One region of the Peribacillus sp. P4_C12 genome, then DNA from elsewhere that is predicted to be linked to it. Evidence: riboswitches for the same ligand, from Rfam matches in the RefSeq annotation. Region 1 holds a riboswitch; the other holds the start of a gene.
The links. A riboswitch is a leader RNA that binds a small molecule or an ion and turns the genes downstream of it on or off. The one in region 1 is predicted to bind S-adenosylmethionine.

Region 1 (6,378 bases):
AATCACCCCTGCAATGTCCCACTCTTCTTCCTGAAGTAAGCGTATCGAAATCAAACCACCCATGCTGTGTCCAAGCAAAAAGACTGGCAGCGAATATTCATAGGCATCTTCTATCCAGCTTTTTACTTCGTCTAAATATTCGTCAAAGGAATCGATATGTCCCCGGTAGGCACGAGTTGTCATCCCCTGCCCAGGAAGGTCGCCCATGACAACATGATATCCGGCTGAAAGCCACATTTGCGTTACCCACTTATATCGGCCGTGATGCTCCATTGCCCCATGAATGATGACAATGACGCCTTTTGCGTCTCCTTCTGTCTCCCATTTCCACATTCGAAATCCCCCTTTCACTTTTCTCTTGTTGTATACGATCAATGATAGTTGAAAAATAATATATATAAATTATAACCATATTCATGATTTTCGACAAAAAGGAAGTCTAACAAGTTCTACATTTTTATTATAAATAGCCAAGTCTATTTACATACGGTATATTAAAATAATACATAAAAACATCTACTTCGGAAAGGAAATGATTAAAAATGATTATTTATCCATTTAAAGGTAAAGAACCTGAAATCTCTGAAAGCGCTTATATTGCTGAAAATGCAGTCGTGACAGGTGATGTGAAAATCGGCGACGAAACGTCAATCTGGTTTAATACCGTTATACGTGGCGACGTTGCCCCTACTATAATCGGTAATAAAGTAAGTGTACAAGATAACAGCGTTCTTCACCAAAGTCCAAATAATCCATTAATTATCGAAGACGAAGTAACCATAGGCCATCAGGTTATTTTACATAGCTGTAAAGTTCGTAAAGGAGCTCTAATCGGCATGGGGTCGATTGTACTTGATGCAGCAGAAATCGGGGAAGGAGCTTTTATCGGTGCTGGAAGTCTTGTCCCCCAAGGTAAAATCATACCACCAAACACATTGGCATTCGGCCGTCCAGCTAAAGTCGTACGCGAAATTAACGATGAAGATCGCAAGGATATGGAACGTATCGTCCGAGAATATGCTGAAAAAGGACAATACTATAAACATGCAGAACGCATTAAATAATTCATGTAAACTCACGAGTAAACTTGCATAATTCACGAGTAAAAAACTAAAACTCACGAGTAAAACTACATAATTCACGAGTAAAAACCTAAATGGCTGGTTTAAATAGGATTTCTTGAATTATTCCCTCAGTCGACAAATTTATTCCATTTCACAATTGAAAAAGGTGCCTCGCTAGTTGCGAGGCACCTTTTACTTTTATTTGATTACGCTTGTGCTTTTAAAATTTCAGCTTTATCTGTGCGTTCCCAAGGAAGATCAACATCTGTACGGCCAAAGTGTCCGTAAGCAGCTGTTTGTTTGTAGATTGGGCGACGAAGATCAAGCATTTTGATGATACCAGCTGGACGCAGGTCAAAGTTAGCGCGTACTAGATCAACTAGTACTTCTTCGCTTACTGTTCCTGTTCCGAATGTATCAATCGAGATTGATACAGGCTCTGCCACACCAATTGCGTATGCCAATTGTACTTCCGCTTTGTCAGCAAGGCCAGCAGCTACGATGTTTTTCGCAACGTAACGAGCAGCGTATGCCGCAGAACGGTCAACTTTTGTTGCATCTTTACCGGAGAATGCACCGCCACCGTGACGAGCGTAGCCGCCGTACGTATCAACGATGATTTTACGTCCAGTAAGACCAGCATCCCCTTGAGGTCCGCCAATTACAAAACGACCAGTTGGGTTAATGAAGTACTTAGTCCCAGCATCGATTAATTCAGCTGGTACAACTGCTTTAATCACATGTTCTTTTAAGTCAGCTTGAATTTGCTCAAGAGTTACTTCTGGATCATGTTGTGTTGAAATAACAATTGTGTCAACTCTTACAGGTTGATTATTTTCATCATACTCCACCGTTACCTGTGTTTTACCATCAGGACGTAAGTAAGCAAGCGTTTCATCTTTACGAACTTGAGACAAGCGGAATGAAAGTTTATGAGCTAATGAAATCGGAAGTGGCATAAGCTCTTCTGTTTCATTGCAGGCAAAACCGAACATAAGCCCTTGGTCCCCTGCACCGATTGCATCGATTTCTTCATCTGACATAGTTCCTTCACGAGCTTCCAACGCTTTGTCTACGCCAGCTGCGATATCAGCAGATTGCTCATCAATAGAACTCAATACGGCACAAGTTTCAGCATCGAAACCGTATTTCGCACGTGTGTAACCAATTCCTGCAATCGTATCACGAACGATACGTGGAATATCCACATAAGCGGACGTTGTAATTTCACCAGCAACAAGTACAAGACCTGTTGTTACACTTGTTTCACACGCAACACGTGCATTTGCATCCTTAGCAAGGATAGCATCTAAAATGGAATCTGAAATCTGATCACAAATCTTGTCCGGATGGCCCTCTGTAACAGATTCAGAAGTAAATAGACGTTTCTTTGACATCATATTTCCTCCTTGGAAGTTAGTATGTTGTAGGCAAAAGCCTGATTTTTTACGGAACTCGTTTTCCCTTATTAGCTTCAACTATAGACACAGAATTACTAAAAAACACAAAAACCTTCCCTGGCAAATGAGGAAAGGTTTAAAATTCTGTCATCTATCCTTTCACTCTTATCGTTCAAGGGTTTTTTACCTTGCTCAGGTTAGCACCATCACCACTATTCCTTGAAGAACTATCGCTTTATTTTCGGCGATTGATCTTGGAGTCAAGTTCAATATGGCAGGTTGCTGGGTTTCAAAGGGCCTGTCCCTCCACCAACTCGGGATAAGAGAATCCGTACAATTTAAGATATTATCGTATTTGGTCGGAATCTGTCAATGCTTTTCGAAAAAGAACATTTTTCCCCATCACAGCTTTCACGAAAAAAAATGTGCTAATGCTCTGTCATTATTGGATTTTCGATGTAGAAAACCAACGAAAATGTAGAAAATTACCATAGATAAAAGAACATGAAAAAGCGGAATTCGAACCGCATAAAACTTTTTAGGATTTTGCCTTTTGATGTAATAGTAAGTTGTTCTTTTCTTAATTTCTTCCTATTAAATAAAAGAATCAAACCTTTTTTATATTCCTGAAACGAGACCCATTCGATCAAAATTCTAATCTTGATAATGGGCTTTCTTCCTAATTACACCACCCAGTTCAGATTCCTCATTCAAGTATATGCAGGAACCCGAACTCGGTTCATAACGCATTTTAAAAAATGATTAAGGAAACCATATAAAAAATAATCACAAAAAAAAATAAATAGTATAGACTATTTAAGTGAATGTGTTATACTAATTGTAATATAAAAACTTAAAACAAAGGAAGGTACCTCATATATGAATTCTGTAGATGTTTCTAATGAGTTACACCAATTATTGTCAGGAAATAATGTGCAAACTCAACTTTCAGTTCCCCAATTGGTTGAAAAAGTATTAAGCAGAAACGAAGGCGTTTTGACATCAACTGGCGCAGTAAAAGCTGAAACAGGCAAATATACTGGCCGTTCACCTAAAGATAAATATATCGTAGACGAAGCTTCTGTGAAAGACAAAGTAGATTGGGGTTCCGTAAACCAACCAATCTCTGAAGAAGTATTCAATAAACTATATAATAAAGTAGTTGACTACCTAAAAGCAAAAGAAGAGATCTTTGTTTTCAAAGGTTTCGCTGGCGCAGACGAAACCTCACGCCTTCCCATCCAAGTTGTAAATGAATATGCTTGGCATAATCTTTTCGCTCACACTTTGTTCATCCGTCCAAATGAAGAAGAACTAAGAGGTCACGAATCAGAATTCACGATTCTTTCTGCACCTAATTTCAAAGCAGATCCAGAAGTGGACGGAACTCAATCCGAAACATTCATCATCGTGTCATTTGAACGCCGTACTATCTTAATCGGTGGAACGGAATATGCAGGTGAAATGAAAAAATCGATCTTCTCAATCATGAACTACCTACTTCCAGAAGCTGGAATTCTTCCAATGCATTGCTCTGCTAACGTAGGACGTGAAGGAGATGTCGCTTTATTCTTCGGACTGTCTGGTACTGGTAAAACAACTTTATCTGCAGACACTAATCGCAAACTGATTGGTGATGACGAGCACGGCTGGTCTTCTAACGGTGTATTCAACATCGAAGGCGGCTGCTATGCAAAAACCATTAACCTTTCACGTGAAAAAGAACCGCAAATTTTCGATGCCATCCGTTTCGGTGCCGTATTGGAAAACGTAGTTGTTGACCCGGAAACACGTGAAGCAAACTACGATGATAGTTCATTAACAGAAAACACTCGTGCTGCATACCAAATGCAAGCGATTGATAACATCGTGAACCCAAGTATCGCAGGACACCCAAATACAATCATTTTCTTAACTGCTGATGCTTCAGGCGTACTGCCTCCAATCAGCAAACTTTCTAAAGAACAAGCAATGTTCCATTTCTTAAGTGGGTACACAAGTAAATTGGCTGGTACTGAAAGAGGAGTAACTTCACCAGAAGCTACATTCTCAACATGCTTCGGTTCACCATTCTTGCCCCTTCCTGCTACACGCTATGCTGAAATGCTTGGAGATAAAATTGACGAGCATGGTGCAAAAGTATACCTTGTCAACACTGGATGGACTGGCGGTGCATACGGAACTGGTAGCCGTATGAAACTTGCTTACACTCGTGCGATGGTACAAGCAGCACTTGAAGGCGAATTAGCAAACATCGAGACAATCAAAGACGATATCTTCGGTTTGGATATTCCACTTCATGTTCCTGGTGTTCCTGACGAAGTGCTTCAACCAATCAAGACTTGGGCAGATCCTGCTGCATATAAACAAACAGCAACAGCTCTTGCTGCTCAATTCCGTGCAAACTTTAAAAAATTCGGAAACGTTCCAAGTGAAATTGAAGAACTTGGCGGACCGACTGCTTAATCTTAATTAATAGAAAACAAAAGGACCAAGCGAAACTTGCTTGGTCCTTTCTTTATAAACTGACTAATCTAAACGATAAATCGACCATCACGATCTCACTCCTGTAAAAGCCACATTAACCTGAAGCGCCAGTATTTTTGAATTAAAAACAGCCAAGAGGCTGTCTCCTATGTTCCAGATGGTGTCTTCCCCTTTGTTTCACAAAAGCCCAGACAAAGGTCTCCTGAGCCAAATCCTCTACATCCTGTTTGCCAATATAATAAACTAGAAAGTTCATCATACTTTTTTCATACGTATGATTCCACTCCCTCTTGGTCCGCCACCTATAAATAGCGAGTAGGTGGGGCCAGGCCAACCAATTCTGCTCTTCCCATGTCCCATAGGAATTCATATTTACAGAACATATAATAATTATCCGATCCCTATTATTATTTCAAATGATTTTTTTAACATGTTGCACAACTATAAAGGGTGCTGACTGAGTCAACACCCTTTATATCCCTATCATATCCGGCCTTGCAGAATCAGTTGTTTATTAGATAATCATTTTTTTCCTTACTTCTTTCAAATGTTCTGTTTTATATTCGAATACATTGCCTAAGTTGGCAATTTGGATGTTATGTTTATTAGCATCAATGCAATTCCGAGTATCCAAAATCATTTTATGAGCCATCTTGTTCGATAGTTTATCATAATCCATTTCTTTAAATTCATTATGATCGGTTAAGACAAGAATCAGGTCGGCATCTTTTACAGCGTCTTCGACAGAAACGACTGGCATTTTCCCAGATTGGACATGTGGGTCATGCAAGGATACTTCCACCTGATCCATGCTCATTAGGATATTTACAACATCAATGGCTGGGCTTTCACGGATATCATCTACATTTCCTTTGTAGGCAAGTCCAAAAACCGCTACCTTTGGTTTACGGATCCCCTCAAGTAACATCCTGACACAATTGACGATATAATACGGCATCGAAACGTTCGTGTCGCGGGCTAATTTGATGATTCTAGCTGTCTCAGGAGCTTTAGCGACAATGAAATAAGGATCGACCGCGAGACAATGTCCACCTACCCCTGGTCCTGGTTGATGAATATTTACACGTGGATGCTTATTTGCCATTGATATGACATCCAATACATTGATATCCAATTCGAAGCAAACTTTAGCCAACTCATTCGCAAGAGCAATATTCACATCACGGAAGGTATTTTCCATCAGCTTGGACATTTCAGCCGTTTTCGCATCCGTACGAATGATTTCCCCTTTAACGAAAGTTTCATAGACAAGACTTCCTTTGTGGGAGCAGGCTTCTGTGATGCCGCCAACGATTCGGTTATTATGCACCAATTCTTCTAGTATTCTCCCTGGCAAGACACGTTCCGGACAATGTACGAGAAAGATGTCTTGCCCGATCGTTAGCCCTGTCATCTCAATCAATGGC
Region 2 (10,689 bases), on a different contig from region 1:
AAAAATCAGTAGCACGTTTAGAACAAGAAGGAGTTACTGTTCCTCAATGGGTGAAGGATATGCTGGCAAAAGGTATCACTTCTTTTTATAAAGAAGAAAATGGCATAGTTTTCTACTATGATAATGGAGAATATAAAGCGCTTCTTGAAAACCCTAAGGTGATTAACCTTAAAGCAATCAAGAAGCAAAAAGGTGTAATCAAGAAAAACAGCGGTGCAAGTCTGATTGATATTGGTGATGGAGTGGCTCTTCTTGAATTCACTTCACCAAATAATGCAATAGGTCTTGATATCATGCAAATGATCAATGCCGCAGTCGATGAAGCAGAAGCTAATTTTAAAGGTCTGGTGATCGGAAACCAAGGCAAAAACTTCTGTGTAGGTGCTAATATTGCCATGATGTTGATGGAAGCACAAGATGACAATATGTTGGAATTGGATATGGTTATCAGCCAATTCCAAAAGGCAATGCTTAAGATTAAGTACAGTGCTGTACCTGTTGTTGTAGCGCCATTTAATATGACACTTGGCGGCGGTGCGGAAGTATCTCTTCCTGCTGCACGTATCCAAGCAACGACAGAAACATATATGGGTCTTGTAGAAGCTGGTGTTGGATTGATTCCAGGCGGTGGCGGAACAAAAGAACTTTATGTAAAAACGCTGAAGAATATGCCAAAGGGCGTCGCCTTTGATTTGCAGAAAGTGGCTAATCAAGTATTTGAAACAGTCGCGATGGCAAAAGTTTCAACTTCTGCTGAAGAAGCACGCGGGAATAACTTCCTTAATTCTTCTGATGGAATAAGTGTGAACGCAGATCATCAATTATATGATGCGAAGCAGGCAGTCATCTCCATGTATAACCAAGGGTATACAGCTCCAGTTCGTACAAAAATTCCTGTGGTCGGTGAAACAGGTTATGCCACACTTCTTTTAGGGGCAGAATCCATGCGCCTTTCCGGCTTCCTATCTGATCATGACCTTGTCATAGCTAAAGAGCTTGCATATGTCCTGGCCGGAGGAAAACTTCCATACGGTACAGAAGTAGATGAGCAGTATATCTTGAACCTAGAGAAACAAGCTTTCCTAAAATTAATTTCTACTCCGAAATCTCAGCAAAGAATGCAGCATATGCTTGTTAAAGGGAAACCACTTCGAAACTAATGGATAAGTAAAAATACGGTCAGATTGCAAATGAAGGTTAATAGATTGATAGCTTAAAAATGAAGTAAGGGGGATCCTCATGAAAGAAGCAGTAATAGTAGCTGGAGCAAGGACTCCGGTAGGAAGAGCAAAAAAAGGTTCTCTTGCTAAAGTTCGACCAGATGATTTAGGGGCTCTTGTTGTAAAAGAAACGTTAAAGCGTGCTGGAAATTATGAAGGTTCAATTGATGATTTAATTATCGGTTGCGCAATGCCTGAGGCGGAGCAAGGGCTGAATATGGCGAGAAATATTGGTGCGTTAGCAGGATTGTCTTACACAGTACCAGCTATAACAATTAATCGTTACTGTTCAAGCGGGTTACAAAGTATTGCTTATGGAGCGGAAAGAATCATGCTCGGCCAAAGTGATACGGTCATTGCAGGTGGAGCAGAGTCCATGAGTCTTTTGCCAATGATGGGACATGTAACCCGTCCGAACGCACAACTTGCGGAAACAGCTCCAGAATACTATATGGGAATGGGTCACACAGCTGAAGCCGTTGCAAAAAAATACGGTATTTCGCGTGAAGAACAGGATGCATTTGCTGTGCGCAGTCATCAAAGGGCTGCAAAAGCCATTGCTGATGGAAAGTTTTCAGATGAAATTGTTCCGGTTGATGTAACCATTCGCTCAGTAGGTCCGGATCTTAAATTACAGGAAAAGTCATTCCAGTTTGCACAAGATGAAGGCGTTCGTGAAGGCACAACATTTGAAGTGCTTAAGAAATTAAGACCAGCATTCTCTGTGACAGGATCCGTTACAGCAGGAAATTCATCACAAACGAGTGATGGAGCTGCTGCGGTTATGGTCATGGATGGAGAAAAAGCTTCTTCAATAGGGCTGAAGCCACTTGGTAAGTTCCGTTCCTTTGCCGTAGCAGGGGTACCACCGGAAATTATGGGGATTGGTCCGATCGCTGCGATTCCAAAAGCTTTGAAACTAGCAGGTCTTGAGCTTTCTGATATTGGTTTATTTGAATTGAATGAAGCCTTTGCTTCTCAATCCATTCAAATCATTCGTGAGCTGGGTTTGAATGAAGAGATTGTCAATGTCAATGGTGGAGCTATTGCCCTAGGCCATCCACTAGGATGTTCCGGTACTAAATTAACATTAAGCCTACTTCATGAAATGAAGCGCAGAAACCAACAATTCGGAGTCGTTACAATGTGTATCGGTGGCGGAATGGGTGCTGCTGGAGTATTTGAATTATTAGCGTAATTCCATCTCGTTCGAAAGTTTATCAACAATTCCGGCGGGCTTAAGATAATTAATCATTTAGGAGGAAATAACATGTCCAATCAAACAACAGATAACCTCATAAAAGGCGGCGCCTTTTTAGTAGAAGATATTACGTATAATCAAGTGTTTACACCAGAAGATTATTCTGATGAGCATAAAATGATTGCCAAAACTTCTGAAGATTTCGTAGTGAATGAAGTTCTTCCGCAAGTTGAGCATTTAGAGAATCATGAATTCGACCGTTCTGTAAAATTACTGAAGCATGCAGGGGATATCGGTTTACTTGGTGCTGACGTTCCTGAAGAATACAACGGGCTTGGTCTTGATAAAATTAGCTCAGCAATAATTACAGAAAAAATGGCACTTGCAGGTGGGTTCGGAATCACTCACGGTGCACACGTAGGGATTGGATCTTTGCCAATCGTATTATTTGGAAATGAAGAACAAAAGAAAAAATACCTTCCATTACTAGCAACGGGCGAAAAAATTGCTGCTTATGCTTTAACTGAACCTAGCTCAGGATCTGATGCATTGGGTGCAAAAACGACAGCAAAATTAAATGCAGAAGGTACTCACTACGTTTTAAACGGTGAAAAACAATGGATTACCAATGCAGGTTTTGCGGATGTGTTCTGTGTATATGCTAAAATCGACGGCGAACAATTCTCTGCCTTTATTGTAGAGCGTGAATATCAAGGTGTATCTACGGGCGCTGAAGAAAAGAAAATGGGTATAAAAAGCTCATCTACACGTACTTTAATCCTGGAAGACGTACATGTTCCAGTTGAAAACCTTCTTGGCGTAGCTGGAAAAGGGCATGTTATTGCTTTTAATATCTTGAATATTGGCCGATATAAATTGGGTGTTGGCGCAGTCGGCGGTTCTAAACGCGCTCTTGAAATTACTGCTGCTTATACAAATCAACGTCAGCAGTTCAAAACGAAAATTTCTGACTTTAACTTGACGAAAGAAAAGCTTGCAACGATGGCTTCTAAAATTTATGCAGCAGAAAGCTCTGTATACCGTACCGTCGGTCTTTATGATCAAAGACAAAGCAAGCTGACTGATGAGCAAGTGAAAGATGGAAAATCAATGGCAGCAGCGATCGCTGAATATGCAATTGAGTGTTCTTTGAATAAATTCTTCGCTTCTGAAGTATTGGATTACGTAACAGATGAAGGCGTACAGCTTCATGGTGGTTATGGTTTCATGCAGGAATATGAAATTGAAAAAGCGTACCGTGACTCTCGTATTAACCGGATTTTCGAAGGCACAAATGAAATCAACCGTTTGCTTGTTCCGGGAACATTCCTGAAAAAAGCACTTAAAGGAGAACTTCCTCTTCTACAAAAAGCGCAAGGACTGCAAGAGGAATTAATGATGATGATGCCTGAAGAGCCTAGCGATGAGCCATTGGCACAAGAAAAAATGCTGGTTAGAAATGCTAAGAAAATCGGTATTTTGGCAGCAGGTCTTGCAGCACAGAAATACGGCAAGAAACTTGATCAAGAACAAGAAATCTTATCTAACATTGCTGATATCGCATCCCTTGCATACGCTGCTGAATCTGTGGTTTTACGTACAGAAAAAGCAATTGCGACTACAGGCTTAGAAAAGAATAAACAAAAAGTACTGTACACTGAAATTTTCGTTCAAGAAGCGTTCAATGAAATAGAACAGCATGCAAAAGAAACGTTAATTGCCGTTGAAACAGGCGATACTCTTCGCATTATGCTTTCTTCTCTTCGCAAGTTGACTAGACACAACCCAATCAATGTCATTGCGAAAAAACGAGAAGCTTCTATTAAGGTAATCGAAACTGAAAAATACGCACTATAATCAAAGTTCAACCTTTAAAGGGAATTCCCGTAATCGGGTATTCCCTTTATTACTTGTGAAATTTTCACGATGGAAAGACAAGGAGAATTCGTTGTATTGCACAGAAAAAACGGGTATTCTATTGATAGGTGGTGAAACAATGGGCTTAACATTATATTGGTACCCAAAATGCGGCACATGCCGTAATGCGAAGAAGTGGCTGGATAGTCATGAACTGCAATATGAAGCGATTCATATAGTAGAAAATCCGCCATCTCGAACAGAAATCGAACAACTATATAATACCAGCGGATTAGAGCTGAAGAAGTTTTTTAATACTAGCGGGCAAAAATACCGGGAGCTGGGTTTAAAGGACAAGCTGAAAGATGCTTCTGAAGCAGAAATGCTAGATATATTGTCTACTGATGGTATGCTTCTTAAAAGGCCGATTGTTACGGACGGCACAAAAGTGACAGTTGGTTTCAAAGAAGAGCAATTCGAACAGACTTGGAACTAAAATTATACGAAATATTTGGTTAATTCCTTACTTTTAAAATAAATCTACCTTATAATGTAATAGATAAAATAAGATGTACTATGGAGGGAATTAATGATGACAACACCAAAAGAACTTCGTTACACAAAGGAACATGAATGGGTCAAAACAGAAGATGGAACAGTACGCATCGGAATTACAGCATTTGCTCAGTCCGAACTTGGGGACATCGTTTTTGTTGAGCTTCCAGAGATTGGCGCTGAACTGAAAGCGGACGAGCCATTTGGCAGTGTTGAATCTGTTAAAACTGTATCTGAGCTGTATGCTCCTATCAGTGGTAAAGTTGTTGAAGTAAATGAAGAGTTGAATGACAATCCTGAATTCGTAAATGAATCTCCTTTTGAAAAAGCATGGATGATCGTGATTGAACCATCAAATATCAGTGACGTTGAAAACCTGATGAGCGCTGAAGAATATGATAGCCTGATAAACGGTTAAAATGAGGGAGAGAGGGTCTAAATAGGCCTGCTCTCTTTTTCAGTTTATAAAAAGGCAGGGTGCACACAATTCGTGAGATGGAGTGATGACATGGAGTGGGGCGAATTTGATAAAGTTATCATTGTAGAAGGCAGTTCCGATAGAAGAAAAGTTGCCTCCGTTTTGAATGAAGATGTGGAAATAAGATGTACAAATGGGACCATTTCATTAACTAAGCTGGATGAGTTAGTAGATGAAATGATGGACCGTGATGTTTATCTCCTTTTTGACGCAGATGATTCAGGAGAAAAGCTACGGAAGCAATTCCGAAGGGAAATGCCGGAAGCAAGCCACTTGTATATCAATAAAATGTACAAAGAAGTGGAAAGTGCCCCCGAACATCATATCGCTACAGTGCTCCTATCTGCCAATATGAATGTGAAAATGAAATTTTTAAGTCAAAGGGTGAACGACTAATTGATGCAAGAAATGAAAGAAGAAGATTGTAGGCTTGCTGTTGAAGAAGGGGAAACCTTTTGCTTATATTTATATACACCTTTGTGTGGGACCTGTCAGGTGGCTTCTAGGATGCTCTCGATATCATTGGAGCTTTTTCCAGACTTGAAGGCAGGAAAGATGAATATGAACTATGTCCAAACAATCGCCGAATCATATGAAATTGAGAGTGTACCTTGTTTATTACTATTTAAAGAAGGGCAGCTGCGGAAAAAAATATATGCCTTTCAGTCTGTTCCTTATTTGTACGGAGTGCTTAAGGAAATAAGCTAAAAAGCCAATCCAATATGGGTTGGCTTTTTAGCTGTAGAAAAGTAGTGAATAAACGATATAGTTGATGGGGAATTGAAATAAGAATATTCAAATAATTGATTGACTGGATAATTCTAAAGTGCTATATTTTGAATTAAGAAAGTAACTGCTAAATTTAATAGTTCTTATCAAGAGTGGCGGAGGGACTGGCCCGACGAAGCCCGGCAACCGGTATAAATTTATATACGGTGCTAATTCCAACAGAGTATTAGCTCTGGAAGATGAGGAGAGTATATAAGCCTCTTCTTATGAAGTGGTTTTTTTGCTTGTTAAAAGAGGAAGGCCTGATTCTTAATTCCAACTAAATCCATAGAAAAAGGGGAGAAATCTTATGGCAGAGAAAAAGTTGCGTTTCGAAACATTGAGTGTTCACGGGGGTCTGCAAGTAGATGAAACGGGTGCACGTGCAGTGCCTATTTATCAGAGCAATGCATACTTGTTCAAAGATACTGACCATGCAGCAAATTTATTTGGCTTAAAGGAAAATGGCTATATTTATACACGACTTCATAATCCTACGGTCAGTGTTTTCGAAGAAAGAATGGCCTTGTTGGAAGGTGGTATCGGCGGACTGGCAACAGCAAGTGGGATGGCTGCCATTACACTGTCAATCCTAAATATTGCTGGTGCAGGAGATGAAATAGTGTCCGCCTCTACATTATATGGCGGTACGTATAATCTTTTTGAAAATACTCTTCCTAAATATGGGATAAAAGTGAAGTTCGTCTCTCCTGATGACCCTGAAAATTTCAAAAAAGCCATCACTCCTAGAACGAAGGCTATATTTGCGGAAACAATTGGAAATCCAAGTCTAAGGATTCTTGATATTGAAGCTGTAGCGGACATCGCTCACAATGCGGGTATACCACTCATTATCGATAATACCTTTGCTACCCCGTACCTTTGCCGGCCAATTGATTTTGGAGCGGACATTGTCATCCACTCTGCTACAAAATGGCTCTTGGGAAATGGAACCACCTTAGGAGGCATCATCGTGGATGGGGGCAAATTTGACTGGAACTCACCAAACTACCCTGGCTTTACGGAACCGGATCCAAGCTACGATGGGATTGTATACTCTGAAGCAGTCGGTCCTGCTGCCTTTATCACAAAAGCGCGTGTGCAATTACTTCGTGATTTAGGGCCGACGTTAAGTGCTCAAAGCGCGTTCCAGTTTACGCTGGGGCTAGAAACGTTGCATGTGAGAATGAAAGAGCATCTTTCAAATACTAAGTCTGTTATTCAATATTTGGAAAATCATCCTGCTGTGAACTGGGTTTCGCACCCTAGTAATGGAAGTCACCCTGATAAAGCGCTGGCGGATAAATATTTGCCTAAGGGAGCAGGAGCTGTTGTGACTTTTGGAATTCAAGGTGGACGCGATGCTGGAGCAAAACTTATCAATTCGGTAGAATTATGGTCGCATGTAGCCAACGTAGGGGATGCTAAAAGTTTAATTATCCACCCTGCTAGTACGACCCATCAACAATTAAATGATGTAGGTTTAGCAAAAGCGGGTGTAAGTGCTGATCAAGTGCGCATATCGATTGGTATTGAAAACGTAGAGGATTTAATAGAAGATTTAGAGCAGGCAATTGAAAAAGCGACGAATATTGTCTCCTTAACTTCTAAAACTGTTTAATAAAAAAGACCTGTTCATTCTTTCCTAGAAATATTATACATTGCGCTCCTTTTTTATCTATGATAAAATTTCTCCATACTAAAGAACTTAATGATGTACAAATATTCTATATATTAGCTCTTATCAAGAGAGGTGGAGGGATGTGCCCGATGAAACCCGGCAACCGACAAGGAAAATTTCCTTGGAAAGGTGCCAATTCACACAAAGTTTAATCGCTTTGGAAGATGAGAGAAAGGCCTGCTTTTTCACCTGCCTTTCTGCTCATGCAGAAAGGTTTTTTCTATTTAGTTTGGGAAAACCTTTACATGTATAGCAATATTGAAAAACGGTTTTAAATCATATTTACAGGCTGATAATGAAGATAAATCAACTAAGTTCATAGGTTTTATTGGATAAAAGAGGTGAGTATTAATGATTACATTGACAAAAGTTAGTAAGCTATTCCGAACAGGAAAAGGAAGCAGCGACACGATTAAGGCTGTAAATAATGTTAATGTTGAAATAAATAAAGGCGAGATTTTCGGTATTATTGGCTACAGCGGAGCAGGGAAAAGTACTTTGATCAGGATGCTTAATGGATTGGAAACACCAACAGAAGGATCCGTTGTGGTGGCTGATAAAGAAATTTCCAAAATCAAAGGTGCTAAACTACGTAAAGCTCGACAAGAAATCAGCATGATCTTTCAACATTTTAATTTATTATGGTCTAGAACCGTTCAGGAGAATATATCGTTTCCTCTAGAAATTGCAGGGGTTTCGAAAAACGAACGTATCAAGCGTGTGAATGAATTAATTAAGTTAGTTGGGCTTGAAGGAAGAGAAAAGGCATATCCTTCGCAATTAAGCGGAGGGCAAAAACAAAGGGTCGGTATTGCTAGGGCTCTGGCTAACAATCCTAAAGTGCTACTGTGCGATGAAGCGACGTCTGCTTTAGACCCGCAGACAACCGATTCAATACTTGAATTGCTTGTCGACATCAATAAGCGTCTTGGTCTAACGATTGTTTTGATTACACATGAAATGCACGTCATCCGTAAAATTTGTCACCGCGTGGCAGTAATGGAAAATGGTCAAGTAGTTGAACAAGGACCTGTCCTGGAAGTCTTCAAGAATCCGAAAGAACAAATGACGAAGCGTTTCGTTCAACAGGTAACAGAGCCTGAAGAAACAAAAGAAACAATGGAACACTTGCTGGAACGCTATCCGGCAGGAAAAGTAATTCAATTGACGTTCGTAGGAGATCATGCAGAGAGTCCGTTAATTACTAAGCTGGTACGTAACTTTGAGTTGGATGTCAATATCGTTCAAGGAAAAATATCTCAAACTAGAAGTGGTTCATATGGAACGTTATTTATCCACCTTGATGGCAATGAGGATGAAATGCTCCGCGCAATCGAATTCATTAAAGCACAGCATGTAGGCGTGGAGGTGATGACTCATGCTTGAAGAATTATTACCGAATGTATATTGGGAAGACATTATTGAAGCAACAAAAGAAACACTTTATATGACTAGTATCTCAGTACTAGCAACCTTTTTTATAGGCATACTATTAGGGTTAGTCCTGTTTTTAACAGGGAAAGGTAATATGTGGGAAAATCGGGTAATTAACTCGATCATGAGTGCTATCGTTAATATTTTCCGTTCTATTCCATTCCTTATTTTAATTGTGTTACTCATACCTTTCACAAAATTGCTTGTCGGTTCTATGATCGGTGAGAATGCAGCATTACCAGCCCTTATTATCGGGGCGGCACCATTTTATGCACGTATGGTTGAAATCGGCCTCCGTGAAATCGATAAAGGTGTAATTGAAGCGGCTAAATCAATGGGAGCGAAAACGAGCACGATCATTTGGAAGGTACTTCTTCCAGAATCGATGCCAGCATTAATTTCAGGGATTACGGTAACATCGATTGCATTGGTTGGATATACCGCAATGGCAGGGGTTATCGGTGCAGGCGGGCTTGGTAATCTGGCCTATCTAGACGGCTATCAAAGGAATCACAATGACGTTACACTTGTAGCGACGATTGTTATACTAATTATCGTCTTCATTATTCAAATTATTGGAGATGTGATTACATCTAAATTAGACAAAAGATAAAGGGAGATGAATAGGATGAAAAAGTTTTTAGGATTTGCATTAGTACTTGTTTTATCGATTGCTCTTGCTGCTTGTGGAACCGATAAGGACAACAGCGGCAGCGATACAGAAAAGGAAACGAAAAAATTAGTTGTAGGTGCATCCAATGTTCCGCATGCTGAGATTCTTGAAAAAGCTAAACCTCTTCTTGAAGAAAAAGGAATTGAGTTGGAAATTAAACCGTTCCAAGATTATGTTTTACCGAATAAGGCTTTAAACGATAAAGAATTGGATGCTAACTACTTTCAACATATTCCATATTTAGAGGGGCAAATTAAAGAAAATGGATATGACTTCGTTAATGCTGGTGGAATTCATATCGAGCCGATTGCTCTATATTCACAAAAATATAAAAGCATTGATAAACTTCCGGAAGGCGCAACAATTATTATGAGTAGCTCTGTTGCTGACCACGGACGTGCGTTATCTCTATTAGAAAAAAATGGCCTGATTACATTAAAAGAAGGCATCGATAAAACGACAGCTACAACAAAAGACATTGTTGAAAATAAGAAAAAACTTAAATTTGATGCGAATTATGAAGCATCTTTACTTCCGAAAATTTATGAGAGTGGCGAAGGGGATGCCGTTCTAATCAACTCTAACTATGCGATTGACGCTGGATTGAATCCGCTTAAAGATTCAATTGCTATTGAAGACTCTGAATCACCATATGTAAACGTTATTGCTGTTAACAAAGGTGATGAAAATAAAGAAGAAATCAAAACGCTAGTAGAAGTATTACATTCTAAAGAAATTCAAGATTTTATTCTAAAGGAATACAAAGGTGCAGTCGTACCAACTAAATAATTTATGATAAAGAACGACCTGGAAATCTTCAGG

Region 2: it holds a riboswitch for S-adenosylmethionine, as region 1 does, so the genes downstream of both, AC1DUW_RS13155 (methionine ABC transporter ATP-binding protein) here and metK (methionine adenosyltransferase) in region 1, are expected to answer to the same signal.

The regions. Positions count from the first base shown of each region.
Region 1 covers NZ_JBFUIB010000007.1:20,135-26,512, forward strand. Annotated here, with positions in the region: gene AC1DUW_RS03355 (lysophospholipase) at 1-333, opposite strand, end outside; gene AC1DUW_RS03360 (gamma carbonic anhydrase) at 546-1,064, shown strand; gene metK (methionine adenosyltransferase) at 1,271-2,464, opposite strand; SAM riboswitch class I at 2,627-2,790, opposite strand; gene pckA (phosphoenolpyruvate carboxykinase (ATP)) at 3,344-4,930, shown strand; gene AC1DUW_RS03375 (nucleotide sugar dehydrogenase) at 5,466-6,378, opposite strand, start outside.
Region 2 covers NZ_JBFUIB010000083.1:1,254-11,942, forward strand. Annotated here, with positions in the region: gene AC1DUW_RS13115 (3-hydroxyacyl-CoA dehydrogenase/enoyl-CoA hydratase family protein) at 1-1,160, shown strand, start outside; gene AC1DUW_RS13120 (acetyl-CoA C-acetyltransferase) at 1,240-2,418, shown strand; gene AC1DUW_RS13125 (acyl-CoA dehydrogenase family protein) at 2,491-4,278, shown strand; gene AC1DUW_RS13130 (arsenate reductase family protein) at 4,418-4,774, shown strand; gene gcvH (glycine cleavage system protein GcvH) at 4,871-5,251, shown strand; gene AC1DUW_RS13140 (toprim domain-containing protein) at 5,342-5,707, shown strand; gene AC1DUW_RS13145 (thioredoxin family protein) at 5,711-6,019, shown strand; SAM riboswitch class I at 6,181-6,286, shown strand; gene AC1DUW_RS13150 (O-acetylhomoserine aminocarboxypropyltransferase/cysteine synthase family protein) at 6,390-7,700, shown strand; SAM riboswitch class I at 7,818-7,931, shown strand; gene AC1DUW_RS13155 (methionine ABC transporter ATP-binding protein) at 8,112-9,146, shown strand; gene AC1DUW_RS13160 (methionine ABC transporter permease) at 9,139-9,807, shown strand; gene AC1DUW_RS13165 (MetQ/NlpA family ABC transporter substrate-binding protein) at 9,823-10,656, shown strand.